DNA from 2 places in the Clostridioides sp. LIBA-6622 genome. Region 2 is predicted to be linked to the other one. Evidence: a T-box and tRNA genes for the amino acid it is inferred to sense, from the RefSeq annotation. Region 2 holds a T-box; the other holds one or more tRNA genes.
The links. The T-box of region 2 lies ahead of thrS (threonine--tRNA ligase). A T-box ahead of a tRNA ligase gene usually reads a tRNA of that ligase, here a tRNA-Thr.

Region 1 (8,200 bases), 1.6 Mb from region 2:
AATATCTTATTTACACAGAATATAATCTCTCTTTTTAATTCTCTTTTTGCATCAGCCTGATTTTTAAGAAATAAACTTCCACATTCTTTCTTTTCTAAACTTATTTTTCTAAGTGATATATTAAGAAGGTCTTTATATAAGTTTAAAACCTTATAATCCTTTTCTAAACGTCTTCTTCGCTCTGATAGTTCCATTTTATCATACGCTAAAAAACTATTTAAATCATTGGCTTTTAGAGAGTCTAAACCTTCTTTCATCGCCTTATTTACATACTTTCTACATTTAGCTGTAGTTAATTCTAAATCCTTTTCTAACTCATCTATCTCAGGTATGTACTTATCTACTATCCATTTTCCAATAAGTGGTTCTGTATTTCTTGCTAATGTCTTATAAAACAATATATTAAATTTTAAAAGCTCAGCATATTTTGCTTCATTAAATTCTACTTTTTCAAATTTCTTTTCCAAAACACCATCTAATTTTTCATTTATCTTAGACTCTTGTTTTAAAAAACTTGCTGTGACATTTAAAACAGTGTTTCTTATTATATTATTTTCACTCAAAACCTTCACTCCTTAAATCAATTATTTTATTGTGATATTTACATTGTGCAAAACTGCTAATTTGATTATGATATTTAAATAATTATCTATTAAATTTGCTACATCTTATATCATATCATATTATTTACATCATTTTACTTTTTCTTTTTATATCTACCTTATATTATACCATTTTTAATATCTGTACTAACTTATATTACAATATTCCTCAAAATTTTAAAAGTAAATTAGACAAATTTACAAATAAAAAAACATCAGTTTAAACTGATGTTTCGACTATCAAAATAATTAAGCAAGTCTATAAGCGGAGTTCTGTATTAGATAATCATCTTTCTAGGCTTATTGTCACCAATAAGCTCAAGCGACCTACCTACCGGAGAGTACGAGCAGCACTCTTCATTCCTATCTTGGTCTTGCTCCAGGTGGGGTTTACATAGCCAACTAGTCTCCTAGCCGCTGGTGAGCTCTTACCTCGCCTTTCCATCCTTACCACATAAAGTGGCGGTTTATTTCTGTTGCACTATCCTTAGGATCGCTCCCACTAGGCGTTACCTAGCACCCTGCTCTACGGAGCTCCGACTTTCCTCATGTAAAACTACATGCGATTATCTGGCTTACTTAATATTCATTTTACTTAGTTATGTTAACATAAATTTTTCAATATGTCAAAGACATATTATACTAAAAATTTAAATTTCTTCAAAAATAGTGTAATATAAGTATATAAACTATTTTGACTTGAGGTGAAATATTGAAAAAACCATATAAAATGATAATTAACATTATACTAATATTAGTAATAATTTACAGCGGATTTAATATATACTCAAAACTTACTAAATACAATCATGATACTAAAACATCCTCTGAACTTCAAAAAAAAGAAGATAAAAAAGAGGACTTATCAAAAATAAATAGTGATTTTAAGTTTTGGCTTTCTGTTAAGAATACAAATATAAATTATCCAGTTGTACAATCTAAAGATAATTCTTATTACCTAGACAAAGATTTCTATAAAAAAGAGTCTATTTCAGGTACATTATTTATGGATTATAGAAATAAATCTCTTGATAACCAAAATGTCATAATATATGGACATAATATGAAAAATAAAACTATGTTTAATAATCTAAATAAGTTCAAAGATGAAACATTTTTTAAAGAAAATAATCAAATAAAAATTCTCATTAATGGAAAAGAGTTTTTATATGATGTATTTTCTGCTTACATTGTAGAATCAGATTATGACTATTTAAAAACAAGTTTTAACAGTGAATCAGATTATCAAAATTATATAAAAGACATTACTTCTAAATCTTTACACAAATCACCTATTAAGGTAAGTAGTAATGATAAAATAGTTACACTTTCTACTTGTACTTATGAATTTGATGATGCTAGAATGGTGATTCATGGTAAATTAGTTTCAAATTAAGGACATTTTTAATAGATATTTAAATATTTTTATTAAAAAACTTCTGCATTCAAAACTTCTAGACACAGTCTAAAATACTTATTTTAGACTGTGTTATTTTCTATATCAATAACTCATAAATCACTAAAAATATGTACTATAAAATAATATATATATTAGACAATAAAAAAAAGACTATGTTAAAAACATAGTCTTTACTGGAGCTGGTGATAGGAATCGAACCTACAACCTGCTGATTACAAGTCAGCTGCTCTACCGTTGAGCCACACCAGCAAACTTATTTTTTAAAATTAACACTCTAAAAACTGCACATATATCTTACTGAATGAACATCAAATAATTTGGTCAAGTCCTCGACCTATTAGTATCGATAAGCTAAATACATTGCTGCACTTACACCTTCGACCTATCAACCAGATAGTCTTTCTGGGGTCTTACCCTTGCGGTGGGAAATCTTATCTTGAAGTCGGCTTCGCGCTTAGATGCTTTCAGCGCTTATCCATTCCGTACATAGCTACCCAGCCATGCCCTTGGCAGAACAACTGGTACACCAGAGGTACGTCCATCCCGGTCCTCTCGTACTAAGGACAGGTCTTCTCAAATTTCCTACGCCTGCGACGGATAGGGACCGAACTGTCTCACGACGTTCTGAACCCAGCTCGCGTACCACTTTAATGGGCGAACAGCCCAACCCTTGGGACCTACTACAGCCCCAGGATGTGATGAGCCGACATCGAGGTGCCAAACCTCCCCGTCGATGTGGACTCTTGGGGGAGATAAGCCTGTTATCCCCAGGGTAGCTTTTATCCGTTGAGCGATGGCCCTTCCACGCAGAACCACCGGATCACTAAGTCCGATTTTCATCCTTGCTCGACCTGTATGTCTTGCAATCAAGCTCTCTTTTGCCTTTACACTCTACGTACGATTTCCGACCGTACTGAGAGAACCTTTGAGCGCCTCCGTTACCTTTTGGGAGGCGACCGCCCCAGTCAAACTGCCCACCTGACAGTGTCCCAAGACCAGATTCATGGCCTATGGTTAGAGTCCCAGTACTACAAGGGTGGTATCCCAAGGATGGCTCCGCCAAAACTGGCGTCCTGGTTTCAAAGCCTCCCACCTATCCTGTACATGTAGTACCAAGACCCAATGTCAAGCTACAGTAAAGCTCCATGGGGTCTTTCCGTCCTGTCGCAGGTATCCGGCATCTTCACCGGAATTACAATTTCACCGAGTCTGTTGTTGAGACAGTGCCCAAATCGTTACGCCTTTCGTGCGGGTCGGAACTTACCCGACAAGGAATTTCGCTACCTTAGGACCGTTATAGTTACGGCCGCCGTTTACTGGGGCTTAAGTTCACTGCTTCGATTGCTCTAACAGATCCCCTTAACCTTCCAGCACCGGGCAGGCGTCAGCTCCTATACATCGTCTTGCGACTTAGCAGAAACCTATGTTTTTGGTAAACAGTCGCTTGGGCCTATTCTCTGCGGCCACCAGATGGTGGCACCCCTTATCCCTAAGTTACGGGGTCATTTTGCCGAGTTCCTTAACAACAGTTCTCTCGCGGGCCTTAGGATACTCTCCTCACCCACCTGTGTCGGTTTGCGGTACGGGTACCTTTAACCTCGATAGAGACTTTTCTTGACAGTGTGAAATCAGCTACTTCGCTACTAAATTTCGCTCCCCATCACATCCCAGCATTATCAAAGCGGATTTACCTACTCTGACTGCCTCAATGCTTGGGCACACATAACCAACAGTGTGCTTAGCTTATCCTACTGTGTCATCCCATCTCTCAAACGGTTATCGGTAGTACAGGAATATCAACCTGTTGTCCATCACCTACGCCTTTCGGCCTCAGCTTAGGTCCCGACTAACCCAGGGCGGACGAACCTTCCCCTGGAAACCTTGGGTTTACGGCCTGTGGGATTCTCACCCACATCTCGCTACTCATGCCAACATTCTCACTCCCATACTGTCCACATGTCCTTACGGTCATGCTTCAACCCGTATGGGAAGCTCCCCTACCCATCATAATGATGCCGTAGCTTCGGTAGTAAGTTTTAGCCCCGGAAATCTTCGGCGCAGGATCACTCGACCAGTGAGCTATTACGCACTCTTTGAATGAGTGGCTGCTTCTAAGCCAACATCCTGGTTGTCTGTGCAATCCCACATCCTTTACCACTTAACTTACATTTAGGGACCTTAGCTGACGATCTGGGCTGTTGCCCTTTCGACTATGAATCTTATCACCCACAGTCTGACTCCCAAGTATAAGATGACGGCATTCGGAGTTTGATAGTCTTCGGTAGGTGCAATACCCCCTAGGACATTCAGTGCTCTACCTCCGTATCTCTCACCTTGAGGCTAGCCCTAAAGCTATTTCGGGGAGAACCAGCTATCTCCGGGCTCGATTGGAATTTCACCGCTACCCACAAGTCATCCCCGAGCTTTTCAACGCTCGTGGGTTCGGACCTCCACGAAATTTTACTTTCGCTTCATCCTGCTCATGGGTAGGTCGCCCGGTTTCGGGTCTACGTCAAGTAACTGAACGCTCAGTTAAAACTCGCTTTCGCTACGGCTCCACACCTTAAGTGCTTAACCTTGCTACTTAACGTAACTCGTTGGCCCGTTCTACAAAAAGTACGCGGTCACACAAGAAATGTGCTTCCACAGCTTGTAAGTGCAGGGTTTCAGGTTCTATTTCACTCCCCTCCCGGGGTTCTTTTCACCTTTCCCTCACGGTACTATACGCTATCGGTCACTAGGTAGTATTTAGCCTTGGAGGGTGGTCCCTCCTGCTTCCCACAGGGTTTCACGTGTCCCGTGGTACTCTGGATCATATCTAAAGTCTTCTCGTTTAACATACAGGACTATTACCTTCTGTGGTGGGTCTTTCCAAACCTCTTCAATTACGATACCTCTTCGTTATGATATGTCCGCAACCCCAATAAAGAAAACTTTATTGGTTTGGGCTCTTCCGCGTTCGCTCGCCGCTACTTACGGAATCGAATTTCTTTCTCTTCCTTCAGGTACTTAGATGTTTCAGTTCCCTGAGTTCCCCTCATTAAGCTATGAATTCACTTAATGATACTTAGACATTACTCTAAGTGAGTTTCCTCATTCGGAAATCTTCGGATCAAAGTTTACGTGCAACTCCCCGAAGCTTATCGCAGCTTATCGCGTCCTTCATCGGCTCCTAGTGCCAAGGCATCCGCCCTGCACCCTTAATAACTTGACCAGTTAAAAAGGTTTGATAATTTTAAAAAGTTATCAGCTTTATATATTACAAATTAGATGTCATATCACTAAATATATATGCAGTTTTTAAGGTGCTAACGCACATCTTCAACAAACAAACTTCACATTGGTTTAGTTTATCTAGTTGATTCAAGTGCTAATTTTGAGTATTCGTAAAAACGAACCCTCAAAATTAAACAGTAGGCAATTCTCCTTAGAAAGGAGGTGATCCAGCCGCACCTTCCGATACGGCTACCTTGTTACGACTTCACCCCAGTTATTGATTCCACCTTCGACGACTTCTTCCAAAAGGTTAGATAATCGGCTTCGGGCGTCTCCAACTCCCGTGGTGTGACGGGCGGTGTGTACAAGACCCGGGAACGCATTCACCGCAGCATTCTGATCTGCGATTACTAGTAACTCCAGCTTCATGTAGGCGAGTTTCAGCCTACAATCCGAACTGAGAGTAGCTTTAAGGGATTAGCTCCACCTTACGGCTTGGCAACCCTCTGTACTACCCATTGTAGCACGTGTGTAGCCCTAAGCATAAGGGGCATGATGATTTGACGTCATCCCCACCTTCCTCCAGGTTATCCCTGGCAGTCTCTCTAGAGTGCCCAACTTAATGATGGCAACTAAAGACAAGGGTTGCGCTCGTTGCGGGACTTAACCCAACATCTCACGACACGAGCTGACGACAACCATGCACCACCTGTCACCAATGTCCCCGAAGGGAACTCTCCGATTAAGGAGATGTCATTGGGATGTCAAGCTTAGGTAAGGTTCTTCGCGTTGCTTCGAATTAAACCACATGCTCCGCTACTTGTGCGGGTCCCCGTCAATTCCTTTGAGTTTCACTCTTGCGAGCGTACTTCCCAGGCGGAGTACTTAATGCGTTAGCTGCGGCACCGAGGGGGGTAACCCCCGACACCTAGTACTCATCGTTTACAGCGTGGACTACCAGGGTATCTAATCCTGTTTGCTCCCCACGCTTTCGTGCCTCAGCGTCAGTTACAGTCCAGAGAGCCGCCTTCGCAACTGGTGTTCCTCCTAATATCTACGCATTTCACCGCTACACTAGGAATTCCACTCTCCTCTCCTGCACTCAAGTCTCCCAGTTTCAAGAGCTTACTACGGTTGAGCCGTAGCCTTTCACTCCTGACTTGAAAGACCGCCTACGCACCCTTTACGCCCAGTAAATCCGGATAACGCTAGCCCCCTACGTATTACCGCGGCTGCTGGCACGTAGTTAGCCGGGGCTTCCTCCTCAAGTACCGTCATTATCTTCCTTGAGGACAGAGTTTTACGACCCGAAGGCCTTCATCACTCACGCGGCGTTGCTGCATCAGGCTTTCGCCCATTGTGCAATATTCCCCACTGCTGCCTCCCGTAGGAGTTTGGACCGTGTCTCAGTTCCAATGTGGCCGATCACCCTCTCAGGTCGGCTACTGATCGTCGCCTTGGTAAGCCGTTACCTTACCAACTAGCTAATCAGACGCGGGTCCATCCTGTACTGGCTCACCTTTGATATTTAAGAGATGCCTCTCAAATATGTTATCCCGTATTAGCATACCTTTCGGTATGTTATCCGTGTGTACAGGGTAGGTTACCCACGCGTTACTCACCCGTCCGCCGCTCTTTACCGAAGTAAATCGCTCAACTTGCATGTGTTAGGCACGCCGCCAGCGTTCATCCTGAGCCAGGATCAAACTCTCAAATAAAAGTTTATCAGGCTCAGATACTATTGTTATCAAAATATCTGGCTTTATGGTTTGTTTCTTGTTTTATAAATTAACCTACTGTTTAATTTTCAAAGTTCATTTAACTTATCCTTCAATTTTGTGCTTGTTATTTTTTTACTTCTTGTTGAGCACATTTATTATAATAACATCTTATTCTAGTATGGTCAACTACTTTTTTCATTTTTTCTTAAATTTATCGATTATTCACCTTTTGTAATACTATTGTGACTTTGTTTTCAAAGATGTAACTATTATTAGTAACAATTTGCAATTATAATGATACTATATACAATTGTTATTAATTTAGAAAGGAGCTTCAAAATGTTTAGAAAGGTATTATATTTTTTAACACTACTTTCTCTATCTATTTTTTTTATTGTTGGATGTTCAAGCTCAGAGAACAAACAAAATACAAACCAAAATAAAGAAACACAGTCACAAGAAGATACTGAAAAAGTAGATAACGATAAAGATACTTCCAATGTTATCGTTTCAGATGGAACAGATAAGCCATCAAAACAAGATACTATTAATAATGGTAGTGATAAGCTAGATGTATCCTCTTTAGATAACACTACTCTTGATTGGTTCTACATACCAAACACTAAACACAAGACACCAGAAGTGAATACTGACATTGACTTTAAATTTTCTGACTATGATGCCATATACAATGGTCAGAAAAAAGATGGTCAGAAAACTTTATATCTTACATTTGATGAGGGTTATGAAAATGGATATACATCAAAGATACTAGATATTTTAAAACAAAATCAGATTAAAGCAGTTTTTTTTGTTACATCTCCATACATAAAAGAAAATAAAGACTTAGTTAAAAGAATGGTGTCTGAAGGACATATAGTTGGAAATCACAGTAAATCTCATCCATCTATGGCAACAAAAACAAATAATTTAGAAAGCTTTAATAAAGAATTTTCTGATGTTGAAAGACTCTATAAGGATGTGACTGGGAAAGATATGGTTAAATTCTTCAGACCTCCTATGGGTAAATATTCAGAGAAAAGCTTGGCAATGACTAAAAATTTAGGATATAAGACTGTGTTTTGGAGTTTTGCATACAGAGATTGGGATACTGAAAAGCAACCATCACATGAGGAAGCAAGCAAAAAAATAATGGATAATTTACATGATAGTTCTATTTTACTATTACATGCAGTTTCCAAAACTAGCACAGAAATTTTAAATGATTTTATATCAGATGC
Region 2 (8,200 bases):
GTTTAAAAAGAGTATTAATATTGATATTAACAGTAGCAATGACAGCTGGGATGTTGGTTGGATGTAGCAATAATCCTAGTAATAATTCTAGCTCTAACAAAGATAATAAAAACAATATAACTGACAAAAATAATTCTAAAAAATCTATATCTATGATATTGGATATTGAAGGAACAAACAATGAAGTTATGAATAATGCTGCTTTATTGGCATTAAACAATGCTAAAAAGAAACTTAATATAGATACAAATAAAGTGGAATCAGACGATTCATCAACTTTCTCTAATAGTATAGATATTTTATGTAATGACAATCAAGATTTAATTATAGCTGTAGGAGCTAGGTTTGCAAAACCATTGGAGAAGATAGCTAATAAATATCCAAAGCAACAATTTGCAATTGTAGACTATGAATATGACAAGCAACCTTCTAATATAACTTCAATTTCTTATGAAGATAACAAATCTGGATATTTGGCTGGATTAATTGCTGGAAAGATGACTGAAAGTGATAAGGTTGGTTTTATTGGTGGAACAAAGGGCTCTAGTAGAGATAAATTTGAAGCAGGTTTTAAAGAAGGTATTAAATCTTCTAATAGCAGTATAAAAAATGTTTCGGTTGAGTATGCAGATGTTTTTAAAGATAGTAAATCAGCTGAATCTATAGCCAAAAAAATGATGGATAATGGAGTAGATGTTATTTTCTCTACTACTGAAGACGATTCAAAAGCTATAATAAATGCAGTTAGAGCAAAAAATAAAAAAGTTATAGCTACTAATAAAGACCAACATGATTTGGCTCCAGAAAATGTTATAAGCTCTATTGTAAAAGATTTTGAAAATCCAATTTATAATCTGATACATAGTTTTGTAAAGGAAAATTATAAAGGTGGAGAAGTTATAGAAAATACAGTTAAGTCTGGAAGTACTGGACTTGCTCCAAATAGCTCTCAAAATGTTCCTCCAGATGTGTTAGAATATGTTAATAAGAACAATAAATAATCTATAGAGACTTCATGTTCTATATCAGGGAGTGAATTTTGTGAAAATAAAAAGGCTATTGATGCTCTGCTTTGTTGTAGTGTTTACAATTTTTATATTAGCTATATGTAACTTTGATTTTGGATTTGATAAAGTAAATAAAGGTAATTCTAATATAAATAGTGCTAAATCTAAACAGAGTGAGTCTAAAAGTGTGTCAACCTCATCAAATAAAGATAAAGGAAATAAAGATAAATCAAATAACAAAAGTAACAATGAAGAAGAAGATATAAAAGAGGATGATTCTTATGTGAGAAAGACTGTTGGCGTATTATTAGACACTGAAAACTTAAATAATGAATCATATAATAATAATGTACTATCAGCTCTAAAAAGAGCTGATAAAGATTTTGATATTAGAATAAAACTTGAAAAACCAAAGACTTCTAAGAATTTTAAAGAAAGTATAGAAAAACTACATAAATCTGAACCAGATTTGATAATAGCAGTCGGAGCTAGATTTGCAGAGTTAATTAAAGAAGATGCTACCAAATATCCAAAACAACAGTTTGCAATAGTTGACTATGCCTATAAAGTTCAACCTGCTAATGTAGTTTCAGTATCATTTCAAGATAATTCTACTGGATATTTGGCAGGTCTTATTGCAGGTAAAATGACTGATACTGGTAAAGTAGGTTTTATAGGAGGGATTGAAGGGTCTAGTAGAGACAAGTATGAATCTGGATTTAGGAAAGGTATCAAAACTTCAAATAAAAATGCTGAGCTATTAGTTAAATATTCAAATGTATTTGAAAATCCTGAATCAGCTAGAACTATTGCAAAAGAAATGAGAGATTCTGATAGAGATGTCGTATTCTCAGCTACAGAAGATGATAGTAAAAGAGCTATTCAGGTAGCAAGAGAAAATGGTGGTAAAGTTATAGCTATTAATAAAGACCAATACGATATGGCACCAAACAATGTAATAAGTTCAATTATAAAAGATGTGGAACAACCAGTCTATGAATTAATAAAGAATGTTATAAAAGATGGTTTTCATGGAAGTAAAGTAATGGAATTTAAAATAAAAGATGGAGAAATAGGATTGACTCCAAAGAGTAGTAGAAATATACCACCAGATGTTTTAGAGTACATAAAAAAAGAGTATAACAAAGTTAAAGATACATATTAATTATTGTTTTAAGAGTTTCTAAAAATACACTTTTTAGGTGTAAATTAATTATAGAAAAGTCTAATAATAGGTGTGTTAGCAGAAAAATTCTGCTACACACTTTATTTATTTCAAATAAAAAATTTATCAAAAAAAAGAAAAAGGAGTAAAAAATGGAATTTACAAGAGAGCCATTTATACTAGATGACGATTTGTGTCTAGCTTTGGTGGACAAAAGAATTAGTTATCTAATGGAAAATGAATTAAAATTAAGAAATATAGAGATAATAAAAACAATAGAATGTAAAGAATTATATGAAAGCATAAAATATCACCCAGATATATGTATTTGTAATTTAGGAAAAGGAGATATAATTGTTGCGCCGAATGTATATAATCAATACAAAGAGTTATTAAGTAGATATAAATTTAATATAATTAAGGGAGAAGCTAATTTATTAAATAGATACCCTTATGATATACCTTACAATATTGCTATAGTTGGTGACTATGCTATACATAACTTTAAGTACACTGACAAAGTAATATTAGATTATATTGAAAATAATAAACTTAAAAAGATAAATATAGAGCAGGGCTATTCTAAATGCTCAATCTGTATAGTAGATAAAACATCTATAATAACATCAGATAAAGGTATTTGGAAAAGCATGAAGAATACAGAAATAGAGTGTTTATTAATAGAAAAAGGTCATATAAATTTATTTGAGATGAATTATGGATTTATAGGTGGATGTACAGGGTTAATTTCTAAGGATAAACTAGCTTTTTGTGGAGATGTTAAAAAACATCCTGACTATGAACGTATAAAAAGTTTTGTAGAAAGTAAAAACAAGGAGATAGTTACACTTAGCTGTGAGAATTTACTAGATATAGGTTCTATAGTTCCTCTCATGACAAGAAAGGAGCGATAACTTTGGTTGAGAAGGATAATATTTCTTCTATGAAATTTTTGAGGAATAATAATGTAAACGATAGATTAATATATACGAATGACATTGTAGAAGTAGTAATAGATTCTGCAAAGCAAGAAGTATTAAATAAAAAAATACTTAATGGTACTAAAACTGAACAAAGAGCTCTAAATATTGATGAAATATCAACAGAAATAACTAGTATGATAATAAGTATAATGAAAGAGAAACTTTTAAAAGAATACATTCTAAAATGCTATGGGCGTACATATCCTGAAGATAAAAATAATATATACATATATTCACTAAACATATTTGCTAAAAAAGAGATTTTTATGAGAGAAACAGTATTTACAAGGGTGAGAAATTATATAGAGGAAAATGATTTTATAAATGTTGAAGGTTTTATTAGATTTAGGATGCGAGAATTTATGAAATATATTTCTGCTATAGGTGATATTGCAGTTGAGGAGTATTTAATAAAGAAAGACCAAGATGAGTTTATAAGAGTCTTAAAATACTTTATAGATACACAAGAAGAGAAAATTGATTTGCTAAAAGTTCATATAATGGAAGACAATACATTTATTCTATACGATAAAAATGGAAATAAAATAGACAGCATAGATGATGAAGAAATCATAAATATGGTAATAAGAGAGAATTTAAACTATGAGGACTTTTTAATAAGTACCTTATTAACTTTGTGTCCTAAAAAAATAGAAATATTAGATTTATTAAATAATAATTGCTCAAAAGAAATTATAGATACTGTAGAGGCAATCTTTGAAAATAAAGTTAGTATAATTATGGAGAGTTAGAAACTAAAGATATAAAACTAAAAAAATTCTTTTTAAATCGACACAAAAGACTTATAATTGTATATAAAGCTATAATATAGCTAGGCTATTAACTGTAAAAAATATCTACTGATTAAGTGTAATATAGCTGAAAAATATACAATTGATAAGGAGAAATTTTATAATGGATAATTTAATTAGGATACTGATATTAGCTGTTATTGGTGGATTTATAGGTTACGTTACAAATGTAGTTGCTATAAGACTAATATTTAGACCAATAGAGCCTATTAAAATACCTATTTTTAATATAGAAATAGTAGGACTTATACCAAAGAGAAGAGCAGAAATAGCAGCCAATGTAGGAGAAATAATTCAAGAAGAATTTCTTTCTATGGACGAAATACTTGCAAATATCATTACTGACGAAGATAAGGAAGAAGTTGTAAGATACATAAAAGCAAGGGTGAAAATTATAATACATGAGAAAGTCTCATTTATACCAAGTGGCATAAAAAACATGATACAAGACTATCTAGGAGAGATAATTGAGTCTGAAGTTAAACAAAGTATAGATGAATTGAGTAAAAATATAATAAATAAAGCAAATGAACGTATAGATATACAAAAAATGGTCGAAGATAAGATTAATGAACTAGATTTATATGAATTAGAAGATATAATAATAAAAATAGCTAAAAAAGAATTAAAGCATATAGAGTTTTTAGGTCTTGTTTTAGGTTTTTTAATAGGTATAGTTCAAGGATTAGTTACTATATTTATTTAAATATACAACAATTAGCTATTGTATTTAAGTATACAAAAACTAAAAATTAACTTAAATAATAATTAATTTTAGTATTTATCTAGTCATATCTATCATGCATGTAGATATATTTTAAAAATTTAAAATTGGTGAAAATATTATAATATCACTATAAATAAAAAGATTAAATTAATATAAAGATATTAGAATATTGATTTAGAGTTGATTAAGATGAAAAATAATGGGTAATTATTATATTACATTAATGTTGATTGATGTATAAGTATCTGTTATAATGAAAATATATTAAAAATTATAGTGTTGAAGAGGAAGAGTAGAGTAGAAACCATTCTCAGAGAATTTGGGTCTATGGCTGAGAGCCCATGTAACAGGTCTATTTGAAAACTACCTTGGAGCTGAGTTTATTAGCAGTATTTGTATTTATACTATATGTGAAAGTGCTCGGGTGACGACCTTATAGTCATCAAGAGGGTTGTATATACTTGTATACACCAACTTGGGTGGAACCGCGAATTAATATCGTCCCAAACATATTTGGGGCGATTTTTTATTACAAAAAATCTAAAAATTATTTCAATAAGGAGGAAAAAACAATGATTAAAGTTGCTTTAAAAGATGGCTCAATAAAAGAATTTGAAAGTGCTATTTCTGTTATGGATGTAGCAAAATCCATTAGTGAAGGATTAGCTAGAAATGTGGTAGCAGCATCTGTGAACGGAGAGGTTGTAGGTATGGACCACATTATAGATACTGATTGTGACTTAAATTTATTTAAGTTTGAAGATAAAGAAGGTAAAGAAGTTTTTAGACATACATCAGCACATATATTAGCTCAAGCTATAAAGAGACTTTACCCAGAAGCAAAACTTGCTATAGGACCAAGTATAGAAAATGGATTCTACTATGATATAGATTTAGACCATAGATTAGTTCCAGAAGATTTAGAAAAAATAGAAGCTGAAATGAAAAAAATAGCTAAAGAAGATTTAAAAATAGAAAGATTTGAACTTCCTAGAAATGAAGCTTTAGAGCTTATGAAAGAACAAGGAGAAGACTATAAGGTAGAACTTATATCTGATTTACCTGAAAGTGAAATAATATCTTTCTACAAGCAAGGTGATTTTACTGATTTATGTAGAGGACCACATTTACCATCTACTAAAAAAGTTAAAGCTGTTAAATTACAAAGTGTTGCAGGTGCATACTGGCGTGGCGACGAAAAAAATAAGATGCTTCAAAGAATCTATGGAACTTCTTTTGAGAAAAACAAAGATTTAGAAGAGTACTTACATTTATTAGAAGAAGCTAAAAAGAGAGACCATAGAAAATTAGGTAAAGAATTAGGCTTATTTATGATACCTGAAGAAGGTCCTGGATTCCCTATGTTCTTACCGAAAGGTATGGAACTTAAAAATGAGTTATTAAAATTCTGGAGAGAAATACACAGAAAAGCTGGATATATTGAAATAGAATCTCCAATTATATTAAATAGAAAATTATGGGAGACTTCAGGTCACTGGTATCATTACAAAGAAAATATGTATACAGTTAAAATAGATGATGAAGATTATGCTATAAAACCTATGAACTGTCCTGGAGGATTAATTTACTATAATTCTCAACTACACTCATATAGAGATTTCCCAATGAGAGTTGCAGAGCTTGGTAGAGTTCATAGACATGAGTTATCTGGTGCATTACAAGGGTTAATGAGAGTTAGAGCATTTACTCAAGATGATTCACATATATTCATGTTACCAGAACAAATAAAGGATGAAATAAAAGGAGTAGCTAACCTAATAGATGGTATCTACAAAACTTTTGGATTTGAATATAACTTAGAGTTATCTACAAGACCAGAAGATTCTATGGGAAGCGAAGAAGAGTGGGAAGCAGCAGAAAATGGATTAAGAGAAGCTTTAGAAGAATTAGGTCTACCATATACTATAAATGAAGGTGATGGTGCATTCTATGGTCCTAAGATAGACTTCCATCTAAAAGACTGTTTAGGAAGAACTTGGCAATGTGGTACTATCCAATTAGATATGCAACTTCCAAGACAATTTGATAACACTTATATCGGACAAGATGGTGAAAAACATAGACCAGTTATGATTCATAGAGTTGCTTTTGGTAGTATAGAAAGATTTATAGGTATATTAATAGAACATTATGCTGGTAAATTCCCAGTTTGGTTATCTCCAACTCAAGTTAAGATACTTCCTATATCTGATAAATTTATGGATTATGCAAATGAAGTTAAGAAAGAGTTATTTGATAAGGGTATAAGAGTTGAATTAGATGACAGAGCTGAAAAAATTGGATTTAAGATAAGAGAAGCTCAGCTTGAAAAAGTTCCATACATGTTAATAGTAGGTGAAAAAGAAGTTGAGGAGAATAATGTTTCTGTTAGATCAAGAGATAAAGGTGAAATAGGTAGCATTAAATTAGATGAATTTATAGCTAGTATTTCAAAAGAAATTGAATCAAGAGAAAGTATTATTCAAAACTAATATTTAAGATATTAAATAGATAAGATAAGTTAAATCGATATGTTGATAGGTAGAAATTAAACTTATAAAAAGATAAGTATAATTAGAGGTACAGTTAATCATATTTTTATGATAGTGTACCTCTAATTTTTTTTGTAGGTTATAATAATGTATTTATATGTCTGTTGATTTAAGGGTGTATAAAAGATGCTTAAATAATATATTCATATGTCTGCTAATTTAGATATGTATAAAAGATGTTTAAATTAATATATTTGCATGTGTATATTAATTTAAATACATATAAAAGATGTATAATTGTAAATAAAGATAGACTATATAAAATTAAATAAAGTTAGTTAAAGTTAGTTTATGCAAATAAATTTGAGATGCCTATAGTTAACTTTGGAGGTGTAATATGAATACAGATATTTTGTTTTTTAATCAAATAAATAAAGATAGTTTTAATTTAGTTGGTGGAAAGGGGTTTAATCTTGGCAAAATGACTAAGAAAAACCTACCTGTACCAGAAGGATTCTGTATAACAACAGATGCCTTTTACAAGTTCATAGAGCCATTAAAAGATAATGATTTATTTAAACAATTAGATAATGTGGATATTGATGACTTAGAAAAGGTTCAGGAGTTGACAAGTAGTATAAGGAATTTAATCATAGGAAAGTCACTTTCAGATAGTATAAAACAAAATATAAAAGAGGTTGTAGAAAGCATTGGAGAAGATGATTTCTATGCTGTGCGTTCTAGTGCAACAACAGAAGATTTGCCTGATATGTCTTTTGCAGGTCAACAAGATACATATTTAAATGTACATGGATTTGAAAACTTAATTGAAAATGTAAAATATTGTTGGGCATCACTTTATACTCAAAGAGCAGTCATATATAGAAAGAGAAATAATTTGAATGAAGATAATGTATTAATCTCTGTAGTGGTTCAGAAAATGGTAAATTCACAAAAGTCAGGAATAATGTTTACTGCTGACCCTATTAACAATAACTATAATCATTTAACTAT

Region 1: it encodes a tRNA-Thr, which carries the amino acid that the T-box ahead of thrS (threonine--tRNA ligase) is inferred to sense. The anticodon was not compared.

The regions. Positions count from the first base shown of each region.
Region 1 is NZ_CP196998.1:3,112,034-3,120,233, forward strand. It holds gene ACTG47_RS14730 (SPOR domain-containing protein) at 1-572, opposite strand, end outside; RNA gene rnpB (RNase P RNA component class A) at 849-1,184, opposite strand; gene srtB (class B sortase) at 1,315-1,998, shown strand; tRNA gene ACTG47_RS14745 (tRNA-Thr) at 2,197-2,271, opposite strand; rRNA gene ACTG47_RS14750 (23S ribosomal RNA) at 2,340-5,236, opposite strand; rRNA gene ACTG47_RS14755 (16S ribosomal RNA) at 5,454-6,956, opposite strand; gene pdaA (delta-lactam-biosynthetic de-N-acetylase) at 7,299-8,200, shown strand, end outside.
Region 2 is NZ_CP196998.1:588,829-597,028, forward strand. It holds gene ACTG47_RS03030 (BMP family ABC transporter substrate-binding protein) at 1-1,001, shown strand, start outside; gene ACTG47_RS03035 (BMP family ABC transporter substrate-binding protein) at 1,042-2,172, shown strand; gene ACTG47_RS03040 (DUF6873 family GME fold protein) at 2,325-3,086, shown strand; gene ACTG47_RS03045 (putative sporulation protein YtxC) at 3,089-3,907, shown strand; gene ACTG47_RS03050 (DUF445 domain-containing protein) at 4,071-4,673, shown strand; T-box leader at 4,965-5,203, shown strand; gene thrS (threonine--tRNA ligase) at 5,267-7,186, shown strand; gene ACTG47_RS03060 (phosphoenolpyruvate synthase) at 7,584-8,200, shown strand, end outside.